One region of the Vibrio sp. V30_P3S12P165 genome, then DNA from elsewhere that is predicted to be linked to it. Evidence: predicted binding sites of a transcription regulator. Region 1 holds the regulator's gene; each other region holds the start of a gene.

Region 1 (4,374 bases):
TTCTAGTAATATGGCGGCCCTATTATCGGGTAATAGAGCTTCAATCAGTTGACTTTGGTATTGACGTAATGACTGTAATAATTCATGAGCGATACGGCCATCGGTTGCTCGTTGTTCTAAAAAAGCGATGAGGTGATTGGTCGTTTTTCCTGCCGCGGAGACGACAATCAGATCTTCTGCTTGTGAATAGCTTTTCAGAATCCCGATCACTTTTTGGTAGCAAGCGGCATCGGCGAGGCTACTTCCTCCAAATTTATGCAGTTGTCTCTCCATTAACAGCTCTCCTGTACTTTTTTAAAGGCTTGATCGAGATCCGCAATTAAGTCTGTCACCTCTTCTAGGCCAACGGATAAACGTAATAATTGTTCTGAAACGCCCGCTTTTGCTAACGCCTCTTCCCCCATTGCGCGATGGGTCATGGAGGCAGGATGACAGACTAAACTTTCTACCCCGCCTAATGATTCAGCTAACGAGAAAAGAGCAAGGTGACCGACAAAAGCTTTGAGTTGAGCAAATGAGCCTGCAAAATCAAAACTGAGCATTGAACCAAAGCCAGTTTGTTGCTGTTTAGCGATAGTATGGCCAGGGTGAGAGGTTAAACTGGGATGATAAATGGTGGCCACTAAAGGCTGACTTTGTAGATAAGTTAAAATACGTTGCGCACTTTCTTCATGTCCACGCATTCTGGCTGCTAAAGTACGTAGCCCCCTAAGTGTCATGTAACTATCAAACGGGGTGCCGGTAGAACCGAGGCAGTTACCCCACCATGCTAGCTCTTCTGCATGCGGGCTGGTTTTACTGATAATAGCACCACCAATCACATCAGAATGACCATTCAGATACTTGGTGGTGGAGTGAATGACAAAATCAGCCCCTAAGGTTAGTGGTTTTTGATAAATCGGTGTAAGAAAAGTATTGTCGACGGCAATCAGTGTGCCCACGGCTTTGGCTTGTTGACAAATGTCGGCAATATCAACCACGCGAACGAGTGGATTTGATGGTGTTTCGATGAGTAGCAGTTTAGGTTTGAGAGCGAACGCATCCGCTAAAGCTTGCGGATCGGATTGGTCGATAAATAGCACCTTGAAATCCCCTTTTTTCGCTCTGGAATTGAGCAGTCGATAGGTGCCGCCATAGCAATCATGGGGTGCAATAATCCACTCTTTAGGGGTTAGAAAGGTGGAGATCCACAGGTTAATGGCGGAGGTTCCACAGTTGGTCACAATGGCCCCTTCTCCCCCTTCTAATTCAGATAAGGCCTGTTCAAGTAGCCCTCGATTTGGGTTACCCGAGCGTGTATAGTCATAGGTGGGGACTTCACCAAAAGCAGGAAATCCATAGTTAGTTGATAAATAAATGGGGGGAACAACAGCATGGTATTGAGTATCTGATTCAATACCGGTTCGAGCGGCAATGGTGGCTGACTGACGAGTGGTCATAACGATTTCCTTTCCTGATGATCGTCCGATATTGGAATGAATAGGTTCATTCACACAACCTATCATCACACTGATGACGATAAATAACGCTATTTGATCTTTTAGATAAGTTGACACTTTACTCATCACTAAATGAGACGTCAACACTTCTAGATGTCTATATGTCTTTGCTTATGGCGGTAAATCCCGCTAAAATTAGGGTCTTTGATTATTTAGATTCGAATTCAAACAACGAAGGTGCGCAATGGCAGACTGGAATGGCGAGTATATTAGCCCATATGCTGAGCATGGAAAAAAAAGTGAACAGGTAAAAAAAATTACGGTATCAATTCCACTAAAGGTATTGAAAGTCCTCACTGATGAACGTACTCGACGTCAAATCAATAACTTGCGCCATGCAACTAACAGTGAATTGTTGTGTGAAGCTTTTTTGCATGCCTACACAGGTCAGCCGCTGCCCACTGATGAAGACTTGCGAAAAGATCGTCCAGATGATATTCCCACTGAAGCTAAAGCATTAATGACCGCGATGGGGATTGAATTTGAAGCCTATGACGAATAAACCACTCACAATAAAAAACCTAGCAGCGCTAGGTTTTTTATTGTAGTCAGAAGATCCAGTTCAGTTTTAGTCTTGCAGATAGTTTTAGTCTTGCATATAGTTTTCTGGCATTGCGATGCGGGCCACACCGGAATCGATGGCGGCTTGTGCAACGGCTCTTGCTACGCGAGACAATAAACGTGGATCCATGGGTTTAGGAATGATGTATTCAGCACCAAAGCTGAGTTTTTTGACTCCCGCCGCTTGTAGGACTGCGTCTGGTACAGGTTCTTTGGCTAATTGACGAATGGCCTCCACAGCCGCTAATTTCATCTCATCATTAATCTCGCTGGCTCGTACATCCAGTGCACCTCGGAAAATGAACGGGAAGCAGAGTACGTTATTCACTTGGTTTGGATAATCACTGCGGCCGGTACCCATGATCAAATCATCGCGAACTTGATGGGCTAATTGCGGTTTAATTTCTGGATCTGGGTTAGAACAAGCAAAGATGACGGGGTTGTCTGCCATTAATTTTAATGCTTCAGGTGGCAGTAAATTCGGGCCAGATACGCCAAGGAATAAATCGGCACCCGCAATCACATCTTCCAGAGTCCGTTTATCAGTGTTGTTGGCAAATAAGGCTTTATATTGATTGAGATCGTCTCGGCGAGTATGAATCACTCCTTTGCGATCCAACATATAAATTTTTTCACGCATTGCACCACATTTAATCAGTAGCTCCATACAAGCAACAGCCGCTGCGCCAGCCCCTAAGCAGACAATAATGCAATCTTTGAGTTGTTTCCCTTGCAGTTCAATGGCATTGAGCATGCCTGCTGCGGTCACAATCGCGGTTCCGTGTTGATCATCATGAAATACGGGCACGTCACAGCGTTCGATTAGGCGACGTTCGATTTCAAAGCAGTCTGGTGCTTTAATATCTTCTAAGTTGATACCACCAAAAGAGTCGGCGATATTGGCGACAGTATCGACAAATTCATCAATGGTGCGGTGTTTGACTTCAATATCAATCGAATCAAGATTAGCAAAACGCTTAAACAGGAGCGCTTTCCCTTCCATAACGGGTTTGGAAGCCATTGGGCCAAGGTTTCCTAATCCTAAGATGGCGGTGCCATTCGAAATGACGGCAACCATATTGCCTTTCCCGGTGTATTTGTAGACATTGTCAGCATTCTGTGCAATTTCACGGACAGGTTCAGCAACACCTGGACTGTAAGCCAGCGCAAGGTCGGCAGCCGAATCGGCTGGCTTAGTTAAAGCAATCGCAATTTTTCCCGGCGTTGGGAACGCGTGATAATCAAGGGCGCTTTGGCGAAATGCATCTTCTGGAGAAAGGTCTTGCTGGTCTTCTGACATAGGGAGGTTCTCTTATGGTTTTGTTAACGAACGACTCATTCTAAAGGATGTCAGACAAACTGCCTAGGTAGGATTGTGCTTAAACCGAGCAAAGCTGGTTTGATTTAATCTGATAAGACCAGCTTACCCGCTATATTCGTTGTGGTATCTGGCAATCGGTGGCGGCGGAAAGGGAGCCCATGGCATAAGAACCCGCGCTACAAAACAAACAAAAAGGACGCCGTAGCGTCCTTGGGTAATCTTTGCTTAAACTCGCGATTACTTTTTGCTTGGCGATTACTTTTTACTTGATAGTGCGCCAAAACGTTTGTTAAAGCGATCAACACGGCCACCAGTATCAACGATACGTTGTTTACCAGTATAGAATGGGTGGCATTTGTCACAAACGTCAAGATAGATGCTTTCTTTACCAAGAGTTGATTGGAAAGTGAAAGCGTTGCCGCAAGAGCAAGTTGCGCTAACTTCTTTATATTCTGGGTGGATACCAGCTTTCATGGGATAACCTCAAATGTAGGCCGTGTCGCTATCCGAATCATTGCCGGACACCACACGTAATGTTAATGATACTGTTCAGATGCCAGTAAGATACTACGCATCTTTAAGGCGCGATATAGTAATGAATCCTCGCTACAGGATCAACAGGTTTCGACGCTATTTTCACCACTTTTGTTAGTCGAATTTCTTAGCATCATCCAGTAGACTGTGCTTTCTGCTCCTTTTTGACGGCTGACGATAGTTATGCGCCCAACCATTGCTCGTGTTGCTTTACCTGTTCCTCTTGATAAGCAATTTGACTATTTGATTCCCTCTCACCTGTTTCCATTAATTGGAGGGCGAGTGTTGGTGCCTTTTCGGCGACAAACGCTAGTGGGCGTGGTCACGGCCTTGGTGTCAGAGTCTGATTTTCCACTCACGCAGTTAAAATCGATTCAATCAGTATTGGATACTCAACCATTGTGGCCAGATAAACTGTACACATTACTTCAGTGGTGCAGTCAGTTTTACCAATACCCG
Region 2 (4,374 bases), on a different contig from region 1:
ACAGGCAGCAATGGCGATTTTTTGCCACTGTTGCAGTTTTTTCTCGAAACGTTTTTCGTCAAGTTTGACGCCACAGCGTTCAGATAACAGCGGCGTAATGGTATTGACTCCCAGCTCAACAGATTTTTGAATGGTAAATTCCATTTTATCCCCACGAGACACAACTTGCCCTAAGTGTAAGTTAAGCGGGGATTCCATGCTGTTTTCAAAGCGCTCAATGACGTCCACTAGCAGTTGCTTTTTGCCTACCTCTTGGATAACCGCTGGGAATTCAGCATCAGAGCCATCAAACAAACAGACCGCTTGACCGGGCTGCATACGCAACACACGACCAATGTGGTTGGCGGCATCATCACTTAGTGCAAGGGAGCCTAATTGAGTGATCGGAGAAGGATGATAGATTCGTGGAATACGCATGCCGAGTTCCTAGTGATTGATGATATACCCAAGCGGTGTTTAACTCGCGATTGGGGGGGGCTGTGATTCGCTGTTCGGGTGTATAACATGGATGCTGATACGATAAAAAACAAGGGGTAAAGTTCAAGATACCCTCGCAAGGGATCATAGCTCACCTAGCGATAACTGCAACGATTTTGCTAAACGTCAAGAAGCAGAGCGGTGATACGCTCTGCTGTCTCATTGGTCGTTAAGGGTGATTGATAGGGCACTGATTGTAGACAAAGGGGTTATGGTTGCCTTGAATTTTAGCAATTCGTCGATCACGTTCACATTCCCATTCGTCAACTGGATATTGGCTATCCCATACCTGCATCAATTGGGCTTGCTGTTTCGATAAACGAAAACCGTATTGCTGGCTCATATACCAATAAGTTCGGGCAATGGCTCCGCGTGCGCGTGCCGGTGGCATGGCCTTTCGTTGAGCAAAATTGACTTGCATTTCACACTGCCCATAAGTGACGCCATCAATACCATTCCATTGACTAAAATTAAAGTTAGAGCGATCACCGTTAACCTCACCAATTGCCGGAGTCAGGTTGTGTAAATCGGCTTCCATTTGGCGAAAATGTTGGTCATGGTGCGTGCAATTTTTTCGACCGCCTTCTTGCCAGCATTGCAATTGATGGCCAAATTGCCAAGCGGGGACCACATGTTCCCACTCTATACGATTGGCTCGTACGGCTTGTTTACGTATTTGGTAGCCACAAGACTCAAGCTCAGGAAGCCCTTTTTTTCCTTTCCAAGTAATGTTACATCCGCAGTAAAAACTGATCGGATGCTGTTGATAAATCGTGATTGCCGCTTTTTTGGCTTGAGAAAAAGAGGTGGGTGCAGAAGCAAATAGCCCACGACTAAAGAGCAGTAGGCATATAGTGGATAGCAAACGAAAATGAAACATAATTTAGACTGGTTTTAGTATGATTTTTCTCAGTCTAACACTCAAAAAATGGCCTGCCTATCCATTAGGGAAGCGAACGATTAACGAGTTAGCTGTTGGCCGGTAAAATGTAGTGGCTGTTGACAGCGTCGGCAGCGATAAGTGGCTTGTTGACGTAATACTTTATTATGGCGGCGTATCGACAGCGGATAGCTTTGGCATGAACACCGATATTCGAATGTTTTACCTTGGACAGAATGGACATTAAACGAGTGAGTGGTGCGCGGAACACACTGAAACACCTGTGACATTATCTGTTGCCATTCTGCACCATGAGGACGAACTCGACCATATTGATGATAAGTGATGAGGTGGGCAATTTCATGGGGGATGACTTCGGAGAGAAACGCATGTGTGTTTTCTATAAATAAAATAGGATTTAAACGAATTTCCCATAGCTGAAGATAGGCTTTTCCTGCCGTTTTGCCTCGCAGTTTAAAGTTGAGACTCGGCAGAGGGAATGGATAAGCAAAATAGTCACTAGCCAGTTTGATGCAGTGTTCTATTTGCCGGTGAGCGCGATAGTGTAATTCAAAGTCAAGCAAGGGGAACTCCCAATAAAAAACCCCAGCCGAGGCTGAGGTTCTATTATATCAATAAGTATTGATTTACTTAATACCAGCAAAATCACGCAATTGGGCCGCTTTATCGGTTGCTTCCCATGGGAATTCCTCTCGACCAAAGTGGCCATAGGCTGCGGTTTTCTTATAAATTGGTTGCAGTAAGTTCAGCATCTCTTGTAACCCATAAGGGCGGAGATCAAATAATTGGCGTACCGCCTCAATGATAATATCATGTGAGACTTTTTCTGTGCCAAAAGTCTCCACCATAATAGACGTTGGATCAGCTACGCCAATCGCGTAGGAAAGCTGAATTTCACAACGATCAGCCATACCCGCGGCCACAATGTTTTTCGCCACATAACGAGCAGCATAAGCAGCGCTACGGTCAACTTTGGATGGATCTTTACCTGAGAATGCTCCACCACCGTGGCGAGCTGCGCCGCCATAGGTATCAACGATAATTTTACGTCCGGTTAAGCCACAGTCGCCCATTGGGCCACCAATCACGAAACGACCCGTTGGGTTGATAAAGAATTTGGTCTCTTTGCTTAACCATTCGGCTGGTAAAACGGGTTTGATGATTTCCTCCATGACGCCTTCACGTAGATCGGCGGTGGAAACCGAATCACTGTGTTGCGTTGACAGAACGACAGCGTCGATGCCGACGATGTTTCCTTGATCATATTGGAAGGTAACTTGCGATTTCGCATCAGGGCGTAGCCATTCAAGCGTACCGTTTTTACGAACTTCAGCTTGGCGTTGCATTAAGCGATGAGCATAAGTAATGGGGGCCGGCATGAGTACGTCAGTTTCATTACACGCATAACCAAACATGATGCCCTGGTCGCCCGCGCCTTGTTCTTTCGGATCAGCTTTGTCAACCCCTTGATTTATATCTGGAGATTGTTTGCCAATCGTATTGAGTACTGCACATGAATTGGCATCAAATCCCATATCCGAGTGAGTGTAACCAATCTCACGTACAGTGTGACGAGTGAGTTCTTCAATGTCGACCCAAGCTGAAGTGGTGATTTCGCCGCCAACCATCACCATGCCAGTTTTGACATAAGTCTCACAGGCGACGCGTGCTTTCGGATCTTGTTCTAAAATGGCATCAAGTACCGCGTCAGAGATTTGGTCGGCAATTTTATCTGGATGACCTTCTGATACGGATTCAGAAGTAAACAAGTGTTTAGCCATGATAGCTCCAAAAAGTTATATCAGTAACGAGCAGTCAACGAGAATGACTGAACGATGAAATTGTTCAATATGTAGGCGTTTCTACATCTAGACGTCTATTCTAGTTTTCAGCGCTTAAATTACAAGCTCTTTTTTAGTTTATCTTATAGCCAAACGTTTGCTCAAAATTATAAGATTTTTATCGTTATACCGAAATATGTGGTAACACCTTGCAAAAATAGAATAAATCACCAGCAAAAGGTTTGCAGAGCCCGAGGGGCTTTGCGACAATACTGACCTCGATTTTTACTCATCTCGCTTACTTCCCATTTAGGAGTTGACATGTCTTCTCGCAAACAACTTGCCAATGCGATCCGTGCTCTGAGCATGGACGGCGTTCAAAAAGCTAATTCTGGCCACCCGGGTGCCCCGATGGGGATGGCGGATATCGCTGAAGTGCTGTGGCGTTCACATTTAAACCACAATCCACAAAACCCACACTGGGCTGATCGCGACCGTTTTGTCTTGTCTAATGGTCACGGTTCTATGCTAATTTACTCACTGTTACACCTAACAGGATACGAGCTTTCGATTGACGATCTAAAAAATTTCCGTCAGTTACACTCGAAAACGCCAGGCCACCCAGAATATGGTTATGCGCCAGGTATTGAAACAACAACTGGCCCACTCGGGCAAGGCATTACTAATGCCGTGGGGATGGCGATTGCAGAAAAAGCATTAGCCGCTCAATTTAATAAACCAGGCCACGATATTGTCGATCACTTTACTTATGTGTTTATGGGTGATGGCTGCTTAATGGAAGGCATTTCTCATGAAGCGTGTTCACTTGCTGGTACGCTTGGCCTTGGCAAACTGATTGCTTTTTGGGATGACAACGGCATCTCTATTGATGGTCATGTAGAAGGATGGTTCTCTGACGATACACCAAAACGCTTTGAAGCTTACGGTTGGCATGTGATCCCAGCGGTTGACGGCCATGATGCGGATGCGATTCATGCCGCGATCGAAGCGGCAAAAGCGGAAACGTCTCGCCCAACCCTCATTTGTACCAAAACCATTATCGGGTTTGGCTCTCCTAATAAAGCCGGCTCACACGATTGCCATGGTGCGCCACTAGGCAACGATGAAATCAAAGCGGCTCGTGAATTCTTAGGTTGGGAACACGCACCATTTGAAATTCCTGCGGATATTTATGCACAGTGGGATGCTAAACAA
Region 3 (4,374 bases), on a different contig from region 1:
GAAAACCACAACGGCATAAGTCATGACCATTAAAATCTCTTTGACATCAATTAATTTATCAGGAATCACCATGACTCCTGCAGGGATGGATAAGGCCATTGCTAAAGCTAACCCACCACGGAGCCCTCCCCACGTCAGAATTTTTACAGACCATGGATTGTAACGACGAAAGCGTTTGAAGCCCAAATAAGATATCCACACACTTAGATAGCGTCCACATAGTACTAGTGGAATAGCTAATGCCATTAAAATCCAATCTTCTTGATGAAATTCAAACAGTAACATTGACATACCAATCAGCAAAAATAATACGCCATTTAAAAACTCATCCACTAGTTCCCAGAAGTGATCGAGATGTTCTTCACTCTCTTTAGAAAAACCAATAAAACGAGTCCAGTTACCGATCATAATGCCTGACACCACCATCGCTAATGGACCAGAAACATGGATAACATCAGCAAAAACATAACCAGCAGTCGGAATACCAATGGTCAGTAATAGTTCCATTGAATGGTCATCGGTGGCACTAATCAAATAATGAAATAAGAGTCCAAGAAAAAAACCATAAACAATGCCGCCAATGGCTTCTTGAGCAAAGAGAGTGCTGACGCTAAGAATACTCGGAGTTTCATTTCCGAAGGCAATGATGAATAAAGTCACAAAAATAACTAAACCAAATCCATCATTAAATAGCGATTCTCCTTCTATTTGAGTCGCGATCCGTTTTGGCGCATCGAGTTTCTTGACGATGGCGAGTACAGCAATCGGATCGGTTGGTGAGATCAGTGAGCCAAAAAGTAAGCAATAAATAAGATCAAGTTGAATGCCTATAAATTGGCAAAAAGCATAAAGGATAAAGCCGATAAAAAAAGTTGAGAAGAGGGTGGCACCTAAGGCTAAAGCGATAATTTCCCACTTTTGGTCCTTTAAATTGGGTAACTTAATACCAAGTCCGCCAGCGAAGAGTAAAAATCCAAGAATCCCTTTAAGTAAAAAGTTTTCAAAGTTAATACTTGTGATCGTCTCAGTTGCAATTTGTTTCAAGTGAAAACCATCATTTTGCCCAGCAAGAATGATTAATAATGACAGCATCATAGACCCAGCAGTGATTGCAATGGTGGTTTGCATCTTAACTATTTTACTATTAATAAAAGCAATCATCATTGCGGCTGCCGATAAAAAGCATAAGGTGTAATAGACCGACATAGTTTTCTCATTATGTAACAAAATATGAGTGAAATTCTCGGTGGATTGTGAACAAATAGCAAACCTTTTCTGCGCAATATGGATCAGGTTTATGGGGAAAAACAATAAGATTTTAGACGTCTAGATTTCTAAATTTTCTATGGTAGGATGTGAATAAAGACAATGGAGTGAGGCTTTACAGTGGGAAGTAATATAAGACAAAAAATGGAAGCGCAGCTCAAACAGCGTATTTTATTGATTGATGGTGGTATGGGCACCATGATTCAGGGGTATCAGTTGCAAGAACTGGATTACCGCGGTGAGCGTTTTGCTAATTGGCACTGTGATGTGAAAGGAAATAATGACTTATTGGTGCTGACTCAACCTCAGTTGATCAAAGATATTCATTCCGCCTACTTAGCTGCGGGTGCGGATATTCTTGAAACCAATACCTTTAATGCAACGACGATTGCCATGGCTGATTACGACATGCAATCATTCAGTGCAGAAATTAACTTCGCCGCCGCCCAATTAGCACGTGAAGCCGCGGATGAATGGACAGCTAAAACGCCGGATAAACCCCGTTATGTCGCAGGTGTATTAGGACCAACCAACCGGACATGTTCCCTTTCTCCTGATGTTAACGATCCGGGATATCGAAATATTACTTTTGATCAACTTGTGATTGCCTATTCTGAATCAACGCGAGCGTTAATTAAAGGCGGGTGCGATCTTATTCTGATTGAAACGATCTTTGATACTCTGAATGCGAAAGCTTGTGCTTTTGCGGTCGATTCTGTTTTTGAAGCGTTAGGTGTGACTTTGCCGGTGATGATCTCCGGGACAATCACTGACGCCTCAGGCCGTACGCTCTCAGGCCAAACCACAGAAGCCTTTTACAATTCCCTACGCCATGTTCGGCCACTCTCTTTCGGTCTTAACTGTGCTTTAGGGCCGGATGAACTTCGACAATATGTTGCAGAACTGGCTCGTATCTCTGAAAGCTATGTTTCTGCCCATCCTAATGCTGGCTTACCGAATGCTTTTGGTGAATACGATCTCTCTGCGGAAGAGATGGCTGAGCATATTGCGGAATGGGCAGCCTCCGGCTTTTTAAACTTAGTGGGAGGGTGCTGTGGAACAACACCTGAACACATTGCTGCAATGGCGAAAGCGGTGGAGGGGATCACACCTCGTGCTTTACCTGACCTCAACGTGGAGTGTCGTTTATCTGGCTTAGAACCACTCAATATTGGTAAAGAAACCTTGTTTGTTAACGTGGGGGAGCGGACTAATGTTACGGGCTCCGCTCGCTTTAAGCGGCTCATTAGAGAAGAACAATATGATGAAGCACTCGAGGTGGCTCGAGAACAAGTGGCTAATGGCGCACAAATCATCGATATCAATATGGATGAAGGGATGTTGGATGCCGAAGCCTGCATGGTTCGATTTTTACAGCTGTGTGCTTCTGAACCCGAAATATCCAAAGTACCGATTATGGTTGATTCCTCGAAATGGGAGGTAATTGAGGCTGGTCTCAAATGCATTCAAGGCAAAGGCATTGTGAACTCTATCTCTCTAAAAGAAGGGAAAGATAAATTTGTTGAACAAGCCAAATTAGTTCGCCGTTATGGTGCCGCTGTGATTGTGATGGCGTTTGATGAAGTCGGCCAAGCTGATACGAAAGAACGAAAAGTTGAAATATGCAGCAATGCCTATCGAATCTTAGTCGATGAAGTGGGATTTCCTGCGGAAGATATTATTTTTGACCCGAATATTTTTGCCGTGGCAACAGGCATTGATGAACATAATAATTATGCGGTTGATTTTATTGAAGCCGTTGCGGATATTAAGCGCAATCTACCACATGCGATGATTTCCGGTGGTGTATCTAATGTTTCCTTCTCCTTTCGTGGCAATAATTATGTTCGAGAAGCGATTCATGCCGTTTTCCTCTACCACTGCTTTAAAAATGGCATGGATATGGGCATTGTTAACGCCGGTCAGCTTGAAATTTACGATAATGTTCCCTTGTCTTTACGTGAAGCCGTGGAAGACGTTGTTCTTAACCGTCGACCAGATTCAACTGAACGCTTATTAGAGATAGCAGAACAGTACCGAGACAATGCGGTAGGTAAGGTCGATGATCCAGCACTGTTAGCGTGGCGAACTTGGCCGGTGGAAAAGCGCTTAGAACATGCTTTGGTAAAAGGAATCACCGAGTTTATTGTTGAAGATACGGAACAAGCCCGTCAACAAGCTTCCAAGCCGATAGATGTGATTGAAGGCCCATTAATGGATGGAATGAACGTAGTGGGCGATCTTTTCGGTGAAGGGAAGATGTTCTTACCACAAGTGGTTAAATCGGCACGGGTCATGAAACAAGCGGTCGCTTATTTAGAACCCTATATTAATGCGCTTAAACAAGCCGGTTCGACCAATGGAAAAATCTTGCTTGCCACGGTGAAAGGCGATGTGCATGACATCGGAAAAAATATTGTCGGTGTGGTTTTGCAGTGTAATAACTATGACATTATAGATCTCGGCGTTATGGTGCCTTGTGAACAGATCTTAAAGGTTGCTCGTGAAGAGAAGGTCGACATTATCGGCCTATCAGGGTTGATCACTCCGTCGCTGGATGAAATGGTACATGTAGCGAAAGAAATGGGGCGACAAGGTTTTGAGTTGCCTCTTCTTATTGGTGGTGCGACCACATCGAAAGCACACACGGCGGTAAAAATTGAGCAGAACTACCGTCATCCCGTGGTTTATGTCAATAATGCTTCTCGGGCTGTTGGGGTCTGTTCATCATTATTATCCGATGAATTGCGCCCCGCTTTTATAGAAAAACTGAATTTAGATTATCAACGTACCCGAGATCAACATGCGAGAAAGAAACCGAAAACTCGTCCAGTGAGTTTGGAAAAAGCACGATCCAATAAAGCGACCATAGATTGGCAAGCTTATACGCCTCCAGCTCCAGCTCAACCGGGCATCCATGTTTTTGAAACCTGCTCTGTGGCGACGTTACGCCACTATATTGATTGGACGCCTTTTTTTATGACTTGGTCTTTGATGGGGAAATATCCAGCAATACTACAGCATGAGGAAGTAGGGGAAGAAGCTCAACGCCTATTGAATGATGCAAATGAACTGTTGGATAGAGTTGAACGGGAAGGCATTTTACAA
Region 4 (4,374 bases), on a different contig from region 1:
TTCGACAAAAATCCCATCTTTTTCGGGAGTCAAGTTGATAGAGCTGGCGTAAGTGGTATTGATAATGGCCAATGTTACATCATCCAGTGCGCGAGGCAGTTGTGCCGCATCAAGTTCCATAATGCGCACACCTTGGGGATTTTCGATGATGTCACGGACCGTGGCCAATAGACCAACGTTCTCACGTAGCGTGATTAACCCCTGCTGTTCAAGTAACAGGAGTGATCGGCCAAGATTGGTTGGGTCATTCGGTACCGCAATACGGGCTCCTTGTTCTATTTCATCGATGCTTTTGATCTGTTTTGAATAGCCAGCGATAGGATAGACAAAAGTATTACCAACAATGGCCAATTTATAGCCACGGTCAGCGATTTGTTTGTCGAGGTAAGGTTTGTGCTGGAATGCATTGATATCAATTGAACCATCATCTAATGCCGCATTAGGGGTAACGTAGTCTGTGAAGGTAACCAGTTCGACATTCAGGTTATATTTTTCTTTGGCAATGTTGGCGGCAACCTCTGCAACTTGAGCTTCGGCACCGGCAATGACCCCAACTTTGACGCTATTGACATCGACATTTTTTTCACCACAGCCAGACAAAACCAGCGCTGATGCAGCTACTGTAGCAGCCAATAGCCCTTTTAAGTTCAACTTCATATCTATTCTCCTTGTTATAAAACGATATTTTACTTATTTGTGATCAACGCGGCGCACGAGAAAATCACCGATGGATTGAATGATTTGTACTAAAACGATCAGCATAACCACCGTCACGGCCATAATCGTGACATCATAACGGTGGAACCCGTAACGGATTGCCACATCGCCTAAACCGCCACCGCCAACCGTACCAGCCATAGCGGAATAGCTGACCAGGGTAACTAAGGTAATGGTCACTGAATTTAAGATCGTTGGCATCGCTTCAGGTAGAAGTACTTTACGGATAATCTGCATTGGTGTTGCCCCCATCGCTTGGGCTGCTTCAACCAAACCGCTGGGCACTTCGATAAGAGCGCCTTCAATCAAACGCGCAACAAAAGGGATTGCGCCGATGGTTAAAGGGACGATCGCCGCAGTCGTGCCAATAAAGGTTCCGACTAATAGTTTCGTCACCGGGATAATCGCAACCATTAAGACTAAAAATGGTACCGAGCGGCCAATGTTGACGATAGCACCTAATATTTTGTTGAGTCGTATATTTTCTAATAACCCTCCTTTTTTAGTGAGGTGCAAAACGACGCCAAGTGGAATGCCGATAGCAAAGCCAATTAAGCCAGCAACGGCGACCATATATATGGTTTGCCAGGTTGCCGTTAACAGTAAGTCGCTGTTTAAGCTCAGCCACGCACTAATGGCATTCAGCCAGTCTACAATAATATTAAAGGACATAACCGAGCACCTCGACTTTTACGTTGTTGTCTCTGAGATATTGAATTGCGGCGCTATCATTTTGTTCGTCACCAAAGATTTCTGCCACCATCATGCCAAATTTTACCCCGCCAGCGTAGTCAAGATCGGAGCTGAGGATGCTTACATCGATATTAAACTTGCGAGAAATCTGTGACATCAGGGGAGCATCGACGGTTGAGCCAGTAAATTCGAGACGAACCAAAGGGTAACTGCCCGTGACTCGTTGTGGTTGTAAACGCGCTTGGTAATCGTCTGGAATAGACAGATCCAATGTCGAACGAATAAACTGATGCGCTAAGGTGGTTTTGGGGTAAGCAAAAATATCACCGACACTACCTTTTTCTACTAATTGTCCATCGCCGATGATGGCGACCTCGTGACAAATGTTTTTAACTACATCCATTTCATGGGTAATCAGCAAAATCGTAATATTTAATTGTCGGTTGATCTCTTTTAGAAGCTCAAGAATGGATTGCGTTGTTGCCGGATCAAGCGCACTGGTTGCTTCATCACAAAGTAAAACTTTAGGATCAGACGCTAAAGCGCGCGCAATTGCAACGCGTTGCTTTTGCCCACCACTTAAATTGGCTGGATAAGTATCTCGCTTTTCTGCTAAGTCTACTAAGGTCAATAATTCTGTCACTTTACGAGCAATATGTGTCGAGGGATGACCGGCTAACTCAAGGGGTAGCGCGATATTTTCAAACACCGTTCGGGAAGAAAGCAGGTTAAAGTGCTGAAAAATCATCCCAATATTGCGCCTTGCTTGGCTGAGCTGTTTGTTGTTCAGTGTCGTTAAATCGACACCATCGACAATGACACTACCACTGGTTGGTTTTTCCAACATATTGACGCAACGTATCAAGGTGCTTTTGCCTGCGCCTGATGAGCCGATAACACCAAAGATAGTGCCTTGTGCAATATGGAGATTAATGTCTACCAAGGCGTGAATTTCTTGATTACCTTGATAGAACACTTTATTTACTTGATTAATTTGAATCATAAAACCATGCCGCGTTCTTTCACTCTTGTCGATTGATGCTATGAGTTCTGTGATTTTAAGTCAATAGATATTTTTACGTCTAGACGGCTAAAACTTTTTTATGCTGTTAAGTATCGAACAAGAGGGGCTTGATTTTACTGGTAGACTTTCAACCTAGCATATTGGTGCTAGTTGAGTATAATTCTTGGAAAATCGTCACTAGAGAGTAATGTTTTGGCTAAACCCGCTGTGTTTTTAGACCGTGATGGGGTGATTAACCTCGATACGGGGTATGTGCATGATGAGCACGATTTCCATTTTATTGATGGTGTTTTTGATGCGACTCAACAATTGAAAGAGATGGGCTATCTATTAGTGCTGGTGACTAATCAGTCTGGGATCGCTCGAGGTCTCTTCAGTGAAGATCGCTTCTTATCCCTCACTCAGTGGATGGATTGGAACTTTGTTGATAATGGGGTTGAATTTGATGGTGTCTACTACTGTCCACATCATGCTGAACAGGGGATTGGAGACTATAAGCAAGATTGCGACTGCCGTAAACCAAAGCCGGGCATGTTTTTTTCAGCGCGTGATTTTTTGAAAATTGATATGGCGAGGTCGGTGATGGTGGGTGATAAAGTCGAAGACATGATGGCCGCAGAGGCTGCTGGGGTAGGACAGAAAATTTTAGTGCGCACCGGTAAACCGATTACTTCACAAGGTGAAACTTTAGCCAATGCGGTTCTCGATAGCATTGCGAATGTACCCGCCTATCTTCGCTCTTTATCTTCGGCTATCTGAACGCTATGAGTAAAAAACTGACGATCCTTGATATAGCAAAACTCTCCGGTGTCGGAAAATCGACCGTATCGCGAGTTCTCACCAATGATCCGAAAGTGAGGCCAGAGACGCGCGCGCGGGTTGAGCAAGTGATCGCTGAATCTGGCTATGTGCCGTCAAAATCGGCCCAATCTATGCGTGGTGGAAGCCAAAAAGTGGTTGGCGTTATTATTTCTCGTCTTGATTCGCCGTCTGAGAACCGTGCGGTCAGTCGTATGTTGCAAGTGCTTTATCAGCATGGCTATGATGTGGTCATTATGGAAAGCCAGTTTGACAGACAAAAAACGTTAGCTCACCTGCAAGTGTTGGCAAAGCGTAATGTTGATGGGGTAATTGTTTTTGGCTTTACTGATATCGATTTATCGACATTAGCGAGTTGGAATAAACGCGCTGTGCTTGTTGCAATGGACTGTGAATTTGTTTCTTCTATCAATTACGATAACCAAGGTATTATTAATCAAGCGTTGAGTTATCTCCAACAAAAAAATCTATCGCAAATCGCCTTTATTGGCGTTAATCCTCGAGATAAAACCACGGGGTTAATGCGTCTACAGGCTTATCTCGACTGGTGTGAGGCGAACGGCAAGTTGCCTAATTATCAAACCGGTGAGCTAGATCATGAAAGTGCCTATCAATTGGTCGACCACGTTTTATATCAAGACACTCAGGCGATTGTCTGTGCCAGTGATACCTTGGCATTAGGTGTTATCAAGCGCTTACAAGAGCGGCAACGTGATGATATTGCTGTGACTGGTGTTGGTGGTAATGAGCTTCTTTCTTTTCTCTTTCCGAATGTATATAGCGTTGATCCTGGCTACCATCAGGCAGGTGAAAAAGCGGCTAACTTACTGATTCATCAGTTATCAAACGATAGCACTGAGTGCGTTCATATCACACAACGACCAGCATCCACCTTGTGAGTAGCGCTCCCATTTCTTCTCTTTGACGTTTCGTTTTCGAATGATGGACTTTTTATGCATTGTAGCCATTTTTTTTCAATATGGCTTTTGTGTTTATTGGTGCTATCTAGGTTGCGTCAGGAAGCGGTTCTTGAGATAAACCCCGAACCATTTGTGATCCATTTCAATTTATGGGACTGTTCCCATTTTATCTTAATATCGAATATGTCAGTATCTGACCAT

What was found. Region 1 encodes MetJ, which represses methionine synthesis genes. Its sites were predicted from a motif close to TTAGACNTNTANANGTCTAA; they were not measured.
Region 2: a site for MetJ is predicted at 3,239-3,258, ahead of metK (methionine adenosyltransferase). Genes of this name have one in related genera too.
Region 3: a site for MetJ is predicted at 1,319-1,338, ahead of metH (methionine synthase). Genes of this name have one in related genera too.
Region 4: a site for MetJ is predicted at 2,485-2,504, ahead of metN (methionine ABC transporter ATP-binding protein MetN). Genes of this name have one in related genera too.

Annotation. Positions count from the first base shown of each region.
Region 1 covers NZ_WXWH01000060.1:50,880-55,253, reverse strand. Annotated here, with positions in the region: gene CAG57_RS12310 (bifunctional aspartate kinase/homoserine dehydrogenase II) at 1-279, opposite strand, end outside; gene CAG57_RS12305 (O-succinylhomoserine (thiol)-lyase) at 273-1,439, opposite strand; gene metJ (met regulon transcriptional regulator MetJ) at 1,684-2,001, shown strand; gene CAG57_RS12295 (malic enzyme-like NAD(P)-binding protein) at 2,086-3,360, opposite strand; gene rpmE (50S ribosomal protein L31) at 3,637-3,855, opposite strand; gene priA (primosomal protein N') at 4,099-4,374, shown strand, end outside.
Region 2 covers NZ_WXWH01000005.1:35,822-40,195, reverse strand. Annotated here, with positions in the region: gene rsmE (16S rRNA (uracil(1498)-N(3))-methyltransferase) at 1-417, opposite strand, end outside; gene CAG57_RS00920 (endonuclease) at 647-1,357, opposite strand; gene CAG57_RS00915 (SprT family zinc-dependent metalloprotease) at 1,438-1,941, opposite strand; gene metK (methionine adenosyltransferase) at 2,005-3,159, opposite strand; gene tkt (transketolase) at 3,481-4,374, shown strand, end outside.
Region 3 covers NZ_WXWH01000005.1:122,623-126,996, reverse strand. Annotated here, with positions in the region: gene CAG57_RS01350 (cation:proton antiporter) at 1-1,206, opposite strand, end outside; gene metH (methionine synthase) at 1,411-4,374, shown strand, end outside.
Region 4 covers NZ_WXWH01000046.1:69,527-73,900, reverse strand. Annotated here, with positions in the region: gene CAG57_RS09945 (MetQ/NlpA family lipoprotein) at 1-657, opposite strand, end outside; gene CAG57_RS09940 (methionine ABC transporter permease) at 691-1,389, opposite strand; gene metN (methionine ABC transporter ATP-binding protein MetN) at 1,379-2,413, opposite strand; gene gmhB (D-glycero-beta-D-manno-heptose 1,7-bisphosphate 7-phosphatase) at 2,627-3,193, shown strand; gene treR (trehalose operon repressor TreR) at 3,199-4,152, shown strand.